Regions from separate parts of the Neobacillus sp. plas4 genome, predicted to be linked through region 3. Evidence: riboswitches for the same ligand, from Rfam matches in the RefSeq annotation. Region 3 holds a riboswitch; each other region holds the start of a gene.
What was found. A riboswitch is a leader RNA that binds a small molecule or an ion and turns the genes downstream of it on or off. The one in region 3 is predicted to bind cyclic di-AMP.
Positions count from the first base shown of each region.

Region 1: another riboswitch for cyclic di-AMP. It lies ahead of AC2TFD_RS12975 (cation:dicarboxylate symporter family transporter); the one in region 3 lies ahead of AC2TFD_RS19870 (sporulation protein).
Region 2: another riboswitch for cyclic di-AMP. It lies ahead of AC2TFD_RS11870 (APC family permease); the one in region 3 lies ahead of AC2TFD_RS19870 (sporulation protein).

Region 1 covers NZ_CM170152.1:2,612,232-2,616,511, reverse strand. Annotated here, with positions in the region: gene AC2TFD_RS12980 (response regulator) at 1-188, opposite strand, end outside; gene AC2TFD_RS12975 (cation:dicarboxylate symporter family transporter) at 446-1,708, opposite strand; cyclic di-AMP (ydaO/yuaA leader) riboswitch at 1,824-1,976, opposite strand; gene AC2TFD_RS12970 (IclR family transcriptional regulator domain-containing protein) at 2,293-3,075, opposite strand; gene AC2TFD_RS12965 (CoA transferase subunit A) at 3,271-3,939, shown strand; gene AC2TFD_RS12960 (3-oxoacid CoA-transferase subunit B) at 3,929-4,280, shown strand, end outside.
Region 2 covers NZ_CM170152.1:2,381,333-2,385,612, forward strand. Annotated here, with positions in the region: gene AC2TFD_RS11850 (metallophosphoesterase family protein) at 1-407, shown strand, start outside; gene AC2TFD_RS11855 (glutaredoxin family protein) at 432-674, shown strand; gene AC2TFD_RS11860 (YheC/YheD family protein) at 697-2,016, opposite strand; gene AC2TFD_RS11865 (bacitracin ABC transporter ATP-binding protein) at 2,153-2,275, opposite strand; cyclic di-AMP (ydaO/yuaA leader) riboswitch at 2,356-2,497, shown strand; gene AC2TFD_RS11870 (APC family permease) at 2,628-4,280, shown strand, end outside.
Region 3 covers NZ_CM170152.1:3,970,319-3,974,598, forward strand. Annotated here, with positions in the region: gene AC2TFD_RS19860 (aminotransferase class V-fold PLP-dependent enzyme) at 1-1,111, opposite strand, end outside; gene AC2TFD_RS19865 (hypothetical protein) at 1,220-1,564, opposite strand; gene AC2TFD_RS19870 (sporulation protein) at 1,709-2,104, opposite strand; cyclic di-AMP (ydaO/yuaA leader) riboswitch at 2,208-2,349, opposite strand; gene AC2TFD_RS19875 (polysaccharide deacetylase family protein) at 2,514-3,239, opposite strand; gene AC2TFD_RS19880 (HAD family hydrolase) at 3,349-4,137, shown strand.

The DNA.
Region 1 (4,280 bases), 1.4 Mb from region 3:
GCTCTTGATGTTCTTAAAGTCTCATCTTTAATCGTGGAGGAAATTTCGATTCTCTCATTTAAATCATTGATCACGACATTCATTTTGACGGTTGATTGTTCAAGCATATTCATTAATATCATTACGATTATCGTAATGAACAATAGTAATGTCCCTATGCTCGCATAGAGTTTCGTACCAAACCTCATAATTCCTCCTCAATTCTTTCATGGATCATCGTGATAGATTCATATAATTTAGATAAACTAGTGAAAATTTTCTTATTTTTAATGATACTTTATATTCCATATAACCGTCTATATGATATTTAGTAAGTTGGTAAGGTAAAAACAAAAAATAATCTCAAATGTTTTAAAATGAAAAAGGTGCCTGTCTCTTTTCGATTACTAAAAGAGACAGACACCTACGAATTTTGCTAACAGTGAAATCTATCAAATGGAATATATTATGAAGCTTTTTTAATTTTTTCGACTTCAACAGGAGGATTAAATTGACCTTCCCATTTCGCAACTACAATTGCTGCCAATGAGTTTCCTACCACGTTAACTGCAGTACGTCCCATATCTAGAATACGGTCAATACCAGCAATAAATGCTAATCCTTCTGCAGGTAAACCTATTGTGCTAAATGTAGCTAATAGAACCACAAATGATACACCAGGTACCCCTGCCATCCCTTTAGACGTTACCATTAAGACTAACATGAGTGTAATTTGCTGTACAATGCTCAGTTCAATTCCATACATTTGGGCAATAAATAAGGACGCGATTGCTTGATATAAAACCGAACCATCTAAATTAAAAGAGTAACCTGTTGGAATAACGAAAGTCGCAATATGTTTTGGACTTCCTGCTTGCTCCATTTTGTCCATAATTTTCGGAAGTACGGTTTCCGAACTTGCTGTTGAAAAAGCCAATATTAACTCTTCTTTGATCATCTTCAATAATTTAAAGATATTTAATCCAACGATTTTGGCCATCAAGCCTAAAACAACTATGACAAAGAAAATCATTGTTCCATAAACAGTAAGTGCTAACTTCCCTAATGGGAGAAGTGATGAAAAACCATATTTAGAAATCGTTACACCGATTAATGCAAAGACACCGATTGGAGCATATTTCATAAATAAGTTCGTCACATAAAACATGGCACTTGCCACACCTTCAAAGACACGTAAAACCGGTTTTCCTTTTTCTCCTATCGCTGCGATTCCAAGACCGAGTACGACGGCAAAGAAAATAATCGCTAGCATATCGCCTTCAACCATGGCATTAACCGGATTTGTCGGAACAATATGAAGTAGTGTATCGGTAATTGATTTTCCTTCTTGTTCTTCTGATGTGTGTACATAGCCTGAAATATCACTTTGCTCTAGTTTGTCCATATTTAGACCAGCACCAGGTTGAAAAATATTGGCAGATATAAGTCCGACAGCGATTGCTAGCAATGTCATCCCAATAAAATAAGTAAGTGATTTAGCACCTAACTTACCAACAGATTTCAAATCCCCCACACCAGCTATCGCAACGATAATACTAGAAAGTACAATCGGCACGACAATCATTTTAATTAGTCGGATAAAAAGATCACCAAATGGCTGTAAGACACTCTGTGCCGTTTCACTCCCATAGAATATCCCGCCGACAATTATACCTAATACTAAACCGATAAAAATTTGACTTGCTAAACTTGATTTGATTTTTTTCATTAATTACCCTACCCTTCTTGTTGATTTAAGCTAAACGAATTTCTACGGTAAGGAAACAAATAGATACTTACGTAACACAAAAAAACGGCAATTGCCGAATCACTATTTTATCATACTGTTTCCTCTCAATCGCTTACGAGGTTAGCTTTCAGGTTAGGACTATGGGAAACAATAAGCCCCTTCTTTTTAAGAATTCACCAATAGCGAAAATATCCGCATAACAAATTTGGGTCCCCCGCTCTTAAAAAAGATTAAGCGCAATATAAATTTTATCTCAAACTACTATATTAGTAAATAATTTTTTATTTCCAGATTACTTTGAAACTGTTTTTAAGGAAAGCACTTACCTTCAAGGCTTTCTTTTCAAAAAACACCAAAAATATTTATTTGTCAACATTACCTTATATTAACCTAATTACCTATAGACGTACATTTTACCTATCAACCATTGCTTAAAAACAAAAAAACTCACAAAAAGCATTTGTGAGCACTTAGAATTCTTATATTTGGTTAGCTTCTCTTTTGTTCTTCTGAAGGAACGAAAACAACTTATCGGCAAGTCCTTTGTCTTAATTTTCTGCTTCTTAACCTAACATGCTAACAAGCTTGTTGATCTCTTCCGCGCCTTCTTTTAAAAGCGGCAGAAAGTGGTCATTAATTTTTTCTTCTGAGGTTCTTTTAGAGTTTGTTGAAATGTTAATGGCGGCGATCGTTTCACCTTTTTTATTAAAAATAGGGATGGCAACCGACCTTAAACCCACTTCTAATTCATCGTTCCCTTCGGCATAGCCCTTTTTACGGCATACCTCCAGACAAATTTCGAATTGGTCAAATTCAGTAATCGTTTGCTCGGTATAAGCTTCTACCGACGCTTGTTCCCAAATTGCTTTTCGCTCCTCCAGCGGAAGCCAAGCAACAAGGGCTTTCCCCAAAGAAGTCGCGTAATAAGGCAGCCTCGACCCTACCCTTAAATTGGTTCCAATAATTCTTTTCGCAGCATTTACCCTCAATACATAAACAATTTCAGCACCATCCAATACGGCTAGATTGGTCGATTCCTTGATGGCTGTGGAAATTCTTTCAAGGATTGGATGGGCTAAATCAGGCAAGTTAAGTGATTCTAAATAATGTGCAGCGAAATTCAATACTTTTGGGTTTAATTTAAATTTATTATCCTCTGTTACGGTTAGGTATCCCAGATCGACCAGGGTAAGTGCAAACCTTCTAACCGTTGCCTTATTAATCCCTGTTTTTCTTTCTAAATCACTCAAAGACATCAAGTTAGAACTGGAGTCAAACGCCGTTAAAACGGCAAACCCCTTCGCAACAGAATGGACGAAATAACTAGCTTCTGTTTTCTCGTACAACTATCCCACTCTCCTTTTTCCTATTAAATAATAACGCATTACCTCAGACAATCCTATTGCCTATTTTCTGAAAATTACTTATAATAAAACTAAAATACACTATTCGTATTTATGTACGCATAGTGTACACTATAAACACACAAAACTCAACCATTACACAAAACATAACAATAATTTTTAAAAGGAGGATATAAAATGAGTAAGGTTGTCACAATTCAGGATGCGATCTCAAAAATTAAGGATGGCCATACCATCGCTGTCGGCGGATTTGGCCTTGTTGGCTGTCCATTAAAATTAGTCGAAGCGCTTGGTGAGCTTCCTGTATATGGTTTAACTATGATTAGTAATAACCTTGGAGAGCCTGGTGGAAAAGGACTTGGGAGGATCTTGCTGCAAGACAAAATCACCAAAGCCATCGGTTCTTACTTTACTAGCAATATCGATGCCGTGCGTTATGTCAATGAAGGCAAGCTGGAGGTGGAACTTGTACCCCAAGGGACACTTGCTGAACGACTCCGTGCTGGCGGTGCAGGTATTGGTGGATTCTATACAAAAACTGCGGCTGGCACACTACTTGCAGAGAATAAAGAATCCCGCGTGATCGATGGCGAAGAATATGTTTTCGAACTCCCACTACGTCCAGATGTAGCCCTTATTAAGGCAAAGAAAGCAGACCGCTATGGCAACCTTGTTTTTTCAAAAACAGCCCGTAATTTCAATCCGGATATGGCAAAAGCTGCGAAAATCACGATTGTCGAAGCGGAGGAAATTGTCGAAGTGGGAGACCTAAATCCAGAAGAAATTATCGTCCCTCATTTATTTGTCAACTATATTGTGAAGGGAGAAAACTCGCATGAACAGTAAACAAAAAATGGCGATTCGAGCGGCCAAGGAAATCAGCAATGGCAATATTGTCAATTTAGGAATTGGAATCCCTACCTTAGTCGCAGATTTTTTACCGAAGGAAAAGAATGTCTACTTGCATACAGAAAATGGGCTGCTTGGAGTAGGTCCTACCCCTTCAAAAGAGGAGCTTGATCCGGAAATCATTAATGCTGGCAAATTACCCGTGACAGCGCAAGTAGGTGCCTCCTACTTTTCCTCCTCCGAGTCATTTGCCATGATCCGCGGCGGCCATGTTAATGTCGCCATCCTCGGTGCTTTACAGGTTGCCGAAAACGGGGATATCGCCAATTGGGCTGTTC
Region 2 (4,280 bases), 1.6 Mb from region 3:
ATTTGATTTTACATGCAGGTGATTGGCAAACGCTTGATGTTTATAAAGAACTTCAATCTTATGGAAGAGTAGAAGGCGTCTATGGAAATGTGGATGATCAAGAAATCAAGGCAATGTTACCTTATAAAAAAATTGTGGAAATCCGCGGGTATAAAATAGGTATTACCCATGGTCACGGTAAGGGTAAAACCACAGAACAACGTGCAATTGAAACATTTAAAGGTGAAGAAGTAGATTGTATTATTTTTGGGCATTCTCATATACCTGTCATTAGGTATGAAGGGGATCTATTAATTTTTAACCCAGGTTCTCCGACTGACAAAAGAAGACAAAAGCTGTTTTCCTTTGGGGTAATCAGTTTAAGTGATAAAATAACGGCAGAACATATATTTTTTAATGAAGAGTAGCAACATTTGGAGGGAGAGGAACCAATGGAAACAGGAGTAATCGTCTATACTACAAACGACTGCATTGAATGCGTAATGGTAAAAAAAGTACTTACTGAGGAAGGCATTCCATATGAGGTTAGAGATATATCAATAAACGAGGAATACCAAAAAGAAGTAGAAAAGTATGGCTATCTAGGCGTTCCAGTAACAGTGTTAGGAAATAAAACAGTAAAAGGTTTTACGAATGAATTAAAGGAAATTATCGAAACAGCAAAAAAGAGCTAATTTAAATAGCTCTTTTTCAATACTAAAACCCTGCTAGTTTTTTAGCATAAAGCATGTTGGTTTTTAGAATTTCATAGTATAGCTCTGGATAGCCAGCTACCAAGGCAATCTCGTGTGAAGGATGGCAGTGGTCGAGATCAAAAATCCAAATATCACCCAATTCCCCTATAGTTATATCTACGGCTGCATTGGCAAAATGTACACCCATACTTTCTATTTCTTTTAGCGTGTCAATGGAGATATGAATTAATTCCTGATAGGTTAAGGAGGCATGTAAGTCACTTTGCTGCAAGAAATCTCTTACCATTTCTTTTTCAAATTTAACGATAGGCTTTATCTTACCGGCATGATCTTCGGATTGCTCCCCTCTCGTAAGCAATTCCATAGCCTTCCATTGTCCTAAATGATCTTTAACCGTAATAATTCGGACCGTAATGGTTCGATAACCAGGTACATCGATGGATTCTTGAATCAGGAATTCCCCCTCTTTAAAGTATTTACTAAAGATGGAATAGGCCTGATCCCGCTTATAAAACTTGTAAGTCTTGCTTTCCATTTTTCTTAGATTGGTAATAACGAGGGTAGTCGAGTCCTTTAGTATTATATTTATTGCGGAACGATTAGCACAATTTAGCGGTTTGACGATTAAATTTGGAAACTTTTTTAAAAAGTAATAAAGGTCTTGAGGAGAACCATAAAGATTGGTATCAGGAAGATAGCATTTTACCCCAATTGAACTTGCCAATTTCTTATGGATACTCCATCTATTGAATAAGAAATTATTAAAAACAACATCGCCTAAAATCTTTTGGAAATGTTGAATCCAAGCCGTGCTAACAGAAGATGTCATCACAAAAATAGAGGCTGGATAGGGGAAGGTTCCTTCTTCCCATTGTTTTGACTGAGGATTATATAGATACCCTTTAACGGTATGATTTGATTTATCTACATGTTCAAGAGAAAAGACAAGAATGGCACCTTTAACTTCTCGATAATGAAAGACATAATCTAGCAGGTCATTGAGGTATTTCTTGAGTGAACTCTGATAATACCCTACTAGCAATCCAATAAAAGGTCCAATTTGTAATTCATTGCCATTCTGCTTGATTTCAAGATGGCATTGCTGAGGTATATTCAGCATGTCCAAAATGTCTTGAGATAGGCTTGCCCCATTCAAAGGCAGCTGATCAGAAATGTTTACAGTAGTTTGATAGGTTTTTGCACCAAATCTCACCAATCTCCTAGTAGTACGAGTAATTCCCATTGATTCCGCTAATTTTGGATGTAATGTCAAACTCCCTTTGTTGCTGGTGTTATTCGATAGCAGAATAACATTTTCCATTTTTATTCCCCCAATCATTCATACTGGATAAGTTATTGTATGTATAAATAATCAATGTTGTTTTTAAATTGGGGGAGATTCTTACAATTTGGACAAGTGTACCATTGTTATTTTGGAATATGTTTAGGGTAATTCATTACTCTTTTTCTTCATTGGTTTCTTTTTTTTGCTCTTCAGGGACACCGTATAGTTGATTGATCTCCTTAGCTAGTTCATCTAAATATTCATCTGATAATAGGGGCTTTTTCTTTTTAGACATATATTTCTCCAATCTAAAATTTCTTAAAATATTTTAATTTACTTTTACTAAACACAGGAGTATGATAATCACAGTTTCATATTTCTAAATCGCTGAGACCAATTGGTGCGGGGGAACCATTCATATGGATAGTATATCCAAGGGGTGAATCCTTTAAAAAGGTAGGGCTACTCAATGGCCCGAATCCGACAGCTAACCTCGTAAGCGTTAATGAGAAGGAAGGTGGAGCTTGTGAGACAAAAATATTATGTCTACAGGTCTATTTAACTTTGACTTGTAGGCATTTTTTTGTGTTTTTTTCGCAAGATAATAGGTATGAATAACATTTTATATTTACACGGGAGTGGAAACAGTGGTTTCTTCAGTAAAAAGATTATTAATTGGAAGACCTTTAAAGTCAACTGAATTAGGGGAACAAAAACTAAATAAAACAAAAGCGTTGGCAATTCTATCTTCTGACGCATTATCTTCCGTGGCATATGGTCCTGAACAAATATTGATTGTATTAGTAACTCTTGGAGTAGCAGCAATTTGGTACTCCATTCCAATTGCAATTGGGGTTTTACTTTTATTAATTGCTTTAATTTTATCCTATCGCCAAATTATTTTTGCATACCCTCATGGGGGTGGAGCTTATGTAGTATCGAAGGAAAATTTGGGTATGAATTATGGGCTGATTTCTGGCGGATCCTTACTCGTTGACTATATCTTAACAGTTGCCGTAAGTGTTTCGGCTGGAACAGATGCTATTACATCAGCTTTTCCAGCTCTTCACGACCATAATGTGGGTATTGCCATAATTTTTGTCCTGTTAATTACCATCCTAAACTTAAGAGGTGTTACGGAGTCTGCTTCTATATTAGCATATCCAGTTTATTTATTCGTCCTAGCTTTATTCATCCTGATTGGTGTAGGGATTTTCAACATAGTGTCGGGGCAGGTTCCTAATAACTTGCATACCCCGGTAGGAACTCCTATCGCAGGGGTATCACTTTTTCTTTTATTAAGAGCATTTGCCTCAGGAAGCTCAGCACTAACTGGAGTTGAAGCAATATCAAATGCCATTCCGAACTTTAAAAATCCAGCCCCAAATAATGCGGCAAAAACGTTATTAGCTATGGGCGGTTTATTAGCATTATTATTTACTGGAATTGTCTTTTTAGCTTATTATTATGGGATAACGCCAAATGAAAAGGTAACGGTCGTTTCGCAAATTGCTGAGCAAACTTTTGGGCGAAACTTTATGTATTTCTTTATTCAAGGAACCACAGCTTTAATTCTTATCCTCGCTGCCAACACCGGATATACAGCTTTTCCGTTACTTGCAGTAAATCTTGCAAACGATAAGTTTATCCCGAGAATGTTCAAAATTAGAGGAGACCGCCTTGGGTATTCCAATGGCATTATCACGCTAGGATTAGCATCTATACTTTTAATCATATTTTTTAAAGGGCAAACAGAGCACTTAATCCCACTTTATGCAGTGGGTGTATTCATTCCCTTTACCTTGTCACAGACAGGGATGATGTTAAAATGGCTTCGCCAAAAGCCAAAGGGCTGGATGTCAAAGTTATTTATAAATACGATGGGAGCTGTTATCTGCTTTGTCGTAACCATCATGTTCTTTTTAACGAAGTTCGCTCAAGTATGGCCGGTTTTGATATTTTTACCCATTATTATCTTCGTATTTTACAGAATTAGAAAGCATTATGAGGCAGTGGGTGAGCAGCTTAGAATAGATCCTAATGAACCAGTAGTTCCGATAGAAGGAAACGTCATAATTGTTCCAGTAGCTGGAATGACGCATGTAGTAGAAAATACATTAAATTACGCCAAATCTCTAGGTGCGGAGCAAATAATAGCCGTCTATGTTTCGTTTGAACGAGATGATGAAAAGAAATTTGAAGAAAAATGGAATCTATGGCAGCCGGATATTAGACTTGTAACTTTGCATTCACATTACAGGAGTATCATCCAGCCGCTGACTAAATTCGTTGATACGGTA
Region 3 (4,280 bases):
GATTCCGCTGATGATTCTCTAATACATGAAGATTCGGTATATCTTCCAACCCAGTTAGCAGTAGTTCAAGCTGTTCTTTCTCTCTAGCTAAAATCTTTTCAACTCCCATTTGTTCCTTTAGTTTAATACATAGGGCGGTACGTATGGCTTGAAGTATCCCTGGTGTTCCTCCATCCTCACGATGTTCAATGTCATCAATGTATTTGTGTCCGCCCCACGGATTCGTCCATGCAACCGTCCCGCCGCCAGGGTGATCAGGTACCTTATTGCTATACATTCTCTTATCAAAAATTAATACACCACTCGTTCCGGGTCCACCTAAAAACTTATGGGGTGAGAATAGAATGGCATCAAGTTTTTCCAGAGGGTCTTTAGGGTGCATATCCATCTTCACATATGGAGCCGAGGCAGCAAAATCAACAAAACATAGACCACCGTGTTGGTGCATAATTTTCGCCAACTGATGATAAGGGGTTTGTATCCCAGTCACGTTCGAGCAAGCAGTGAAGGATCCAATTTTAACACCCCGATCCCGATACTGGTTAAGAAGCTGCTCGAGATGTTTCACATCTACCGCACCCTTTGGGTCAGGTCTGATAATTTCCACATCAGCCAACGTTTCAAGCCATGAGGTTTGATTTGAATGGTGCTCCATATGTGTGAGAAAGACAATGGGTTTTTCATTATCCTTAATCTTAATGCTCGCTTTCCATTGCTCTGGGACTCTCAGCCCAAGTAATCTCTGAAATTTATTCATGGCAGCCGTCATCCCAAAGCCATCAAGAATCAGTACGTCGTTCTCATCGGCATTTACATGTTCCTTGATAATTTTTCTTGATTGATTATAGATTCCAGTCATCATAAGACTAGTAAAATTGGATTCAGTATGTGTATTAGCCATGTACGGACCAAACACCTCTGAAATTCTTCTTTCTATAGGACGAAATAATCTTCCACTTGCCGTCCAATCTGCATATATTATAGGTTTTCTTCCGTATGGGTGGTCGAATTCCTGATGATTGCCAATAACTTGAGACCGAAATTTTTGAAAGTATTCCTCAAGATTGTCCGGCAGCCGAAAGTATTTACTTCCGATCCTTGCAGTAATCATAGTTCAGCACCTCTCCATTAAATCCTGCTAATTACTATATGCAAAGCTTTCTTTTACCGATAATAAAAACAGCCTGATCCCATGGGATCAGACTGTTTCCTTTATTTATTAATTTGAATTCCTTGCCGATTCCTTCCGATTGACTTCATCAATTTTTTGAACAAACATTTGGAAAACTCTCTGCTTTTCTTCCAAGTCCTTAATATATTCTTTTAATTGATTATAGGTTTCTTCAAAGGGTTTATGATATCTTTGCCGTATATTTTCAATTAATTCCTCATTCACTGTTGACTGAATGACTTGCTTGGTAATCCCATATTTATACGAATATACCTTTAATTCTTGTGCCACTTCTTCATATTCTTTATCAATTTCGGTAAGGACTACCGATATATCATCCTTCCACTCTTCTAGTGATTTTTGCAGATAGGATTTAACCATTGTTTCTTCCATCGATTGCACCCGCCTAATAAAGTCTTATGTAACTTCATTATAACGGTAATAGTTTTCATCCTAGTGTCTAGTAGTTTACAAAGCTATATCAAATAATAGGTATTTGTTCCGATTTACATATAAATTTAGGTTAATAGACGCACATTAAGAAATGGTATTAATGGTAATAGGGACACTTTGTGTAATATTATTTGCATTTCCTAAATCAATATTGATTAATAAGGAATATTTAAAGGTGTCTTCATTATATTGAACTTCATCAGGAATATCGAGTAAAAAGGGGATCTTTCCAGTTTGGTTTGGGCTGCATTCAAGAGAACAGAATACGGAATGACTATTTAAAGTTTCCTCTACAAAAGCCTGTGAATCAATCCCTATTAGATCGATATCATATCTTTTAATTTTATTCTTGAGTAGTCCGCCCGTTATCTCAATCGTCCCATTTATGACACTGCCGGCTTCGTAAACCTGCTTATCCAAATGAACCATCGTTTTTGGCAAACCAATCTTCAATTTTGTTAAATAATCTTTTAATGTCATTTTCTCCACCTGTTCCCTAAAATAGGCATAATAAAAGACCGGCATTTGTAATCAAGCTGCTTCAAATGTTAAAACATAAAAGCCCCTGTACTTGGCGGTCCATGACCTCCTTCGCTTTAGCCGACGAAGTTAGCTGACGGGTAGGATGGCGAAAGAAAAGTTCTCATCCTTTCTACTTGGTAGAATTAACCCCTATTAATTGGTTCCTCCGTACCCAGGGTGATGGGTTTTGGCCGAATATTAAATTCATAATATGACGCTAATTCTAGCCCCAACCTGAACCGTTGTAAAGAGTGAAATTCACTTAAAATACCCGTTTAATCCCCAATTTAAAGTAAAAACAAGAGCTTTTCTATTGTTTGCTCATGAATCTTCGTTATCTTGCAGCATAGATTATCTTTAAGAAATCCTATTTTGTAAGGATGTCAATGAACTCATCAAGGCCTGTGGAATATTTTATATACATTCTTGGTAAAAATAACAATTCATTTTTCAGTCCTTTTTTCGTATAGAGTGAGGGTGTAGTTGTCAAACCAAATTGATAATACTTTTTTACCTCTGATCCGACACGTTCATTGAAGTTTCCATAAGGATACGCAAGTGCTATAACCGGTTTACCGGTCATTTTTTCAATTTTTTCCTTCGAGCTTTTTAATTCATATTGAAGATTCTCTACTTTTGTTAAATCCGGGTGTGTAGCTGTATGAGACTGAACAGAAATTACACCAGTGGCTGCCATATCCCTTAATTCAGATTGTGACAAACGGTTCCTACGCCCGACAAAATCGGATATAACGAAAAAGGTTGCGGTAGGTTTAAAGTGATGATCTGTTAACTTTTGAAGAATTTCAAATGCTTTTTGATTATTTTTATAACCATCATCAAATGTAATAAAAATTGGTTTTTTAATTTTACTAATATCCTTCCATCTTTCAAATGTTAATAACGTATATCCTTGATTTTTCAAATAGGTCATTTGCTTTTCAAAATTTTCAGGTGTTACATATAATTCCTTAGAGCCTACACCGTTATATTCATCGATTGAGTGGTAGATTAAAATTGGAACCTTATTCTGTGCTTGAACATGTGCCGGAAGGCAAACCATAAGAAGAAAAACCAATACAATCCTAAACATTAGCTTCACCCTTTTTCTCAATGTCTCGAATATTATTCCTCACTTAGAGCATTTTATCTATTCGTTAAGGTTAAACCTAAAAAACAACAAACACTAAAGGAGATCTTCAATGTCTGAATACAAGGTTTTATTTTTGGATATCGATGGAACCATCATTACACCTGATGATTCTATTGAGGAAACGACAATTAAATCTATACAACAGGTTCAGGAAAAAGGAATAGAAGTCTTTTTAGCTACAGGCAGACCCCTACATGAAATTAGGGAACTTGCGAAGAAGCTAAATGTTCGCTCCCTTATCGGATATAACGGTGCATATGGCATTTATCAAGGGAAGGACCTCTTCCAAGAGCCTATGAATAAAAAAAGTGTCCAACAATTCCTAGAAATAGCGAAAAATAATAAACATGAGGCTGTTCTTTATACAAAAGACAAAAACATATTTACGGATCTAAACGTGGATTTTGTACAAGAATTTATCGAGAAATTCCATTTACATAAGAACGATTCCTTTACTCCTTCCAAGGATTATGAGGTTTTGGGCATGACATTGATAAACGTAGACCCAAAGGATTTATCCTTTTATAGAAATGAAGATGGTATTCATTTAACTCAAGTAAATGTGGAGGGCATGCGCCATTGTTATGATGTAATTAGAGACAAAATCAATAAGGGGATTGGTGTCCAATATATTCTTAAACACCTCGGTGTCAACAAGGAACATGCGATAGCTTTTGGTGATGGTTTGAATGATAAAGAAATGCTGATGAATGTCGGTGAAGGTTTTGCGATGGGTAACGGTCATCCGGATTTATTTCAGTTTGCCAAACACAAAACAACAACAGTAAGTGATTCAGGGATTTATAATGGATTAAAAAAGCTAGGGGTTATTGAATGAATCCCAACAAAGAAAAAGCTTGGTTTTCGCTATCAAAGGCTGTGCATAGCGCACAGCTTTTTTTGCATGAATTTGTTGTTATTTCGTGGTATCCGTCTTGTTTTGATAGCTTTTGTCACCGTGCAGGAAAATGGGGTATTCAG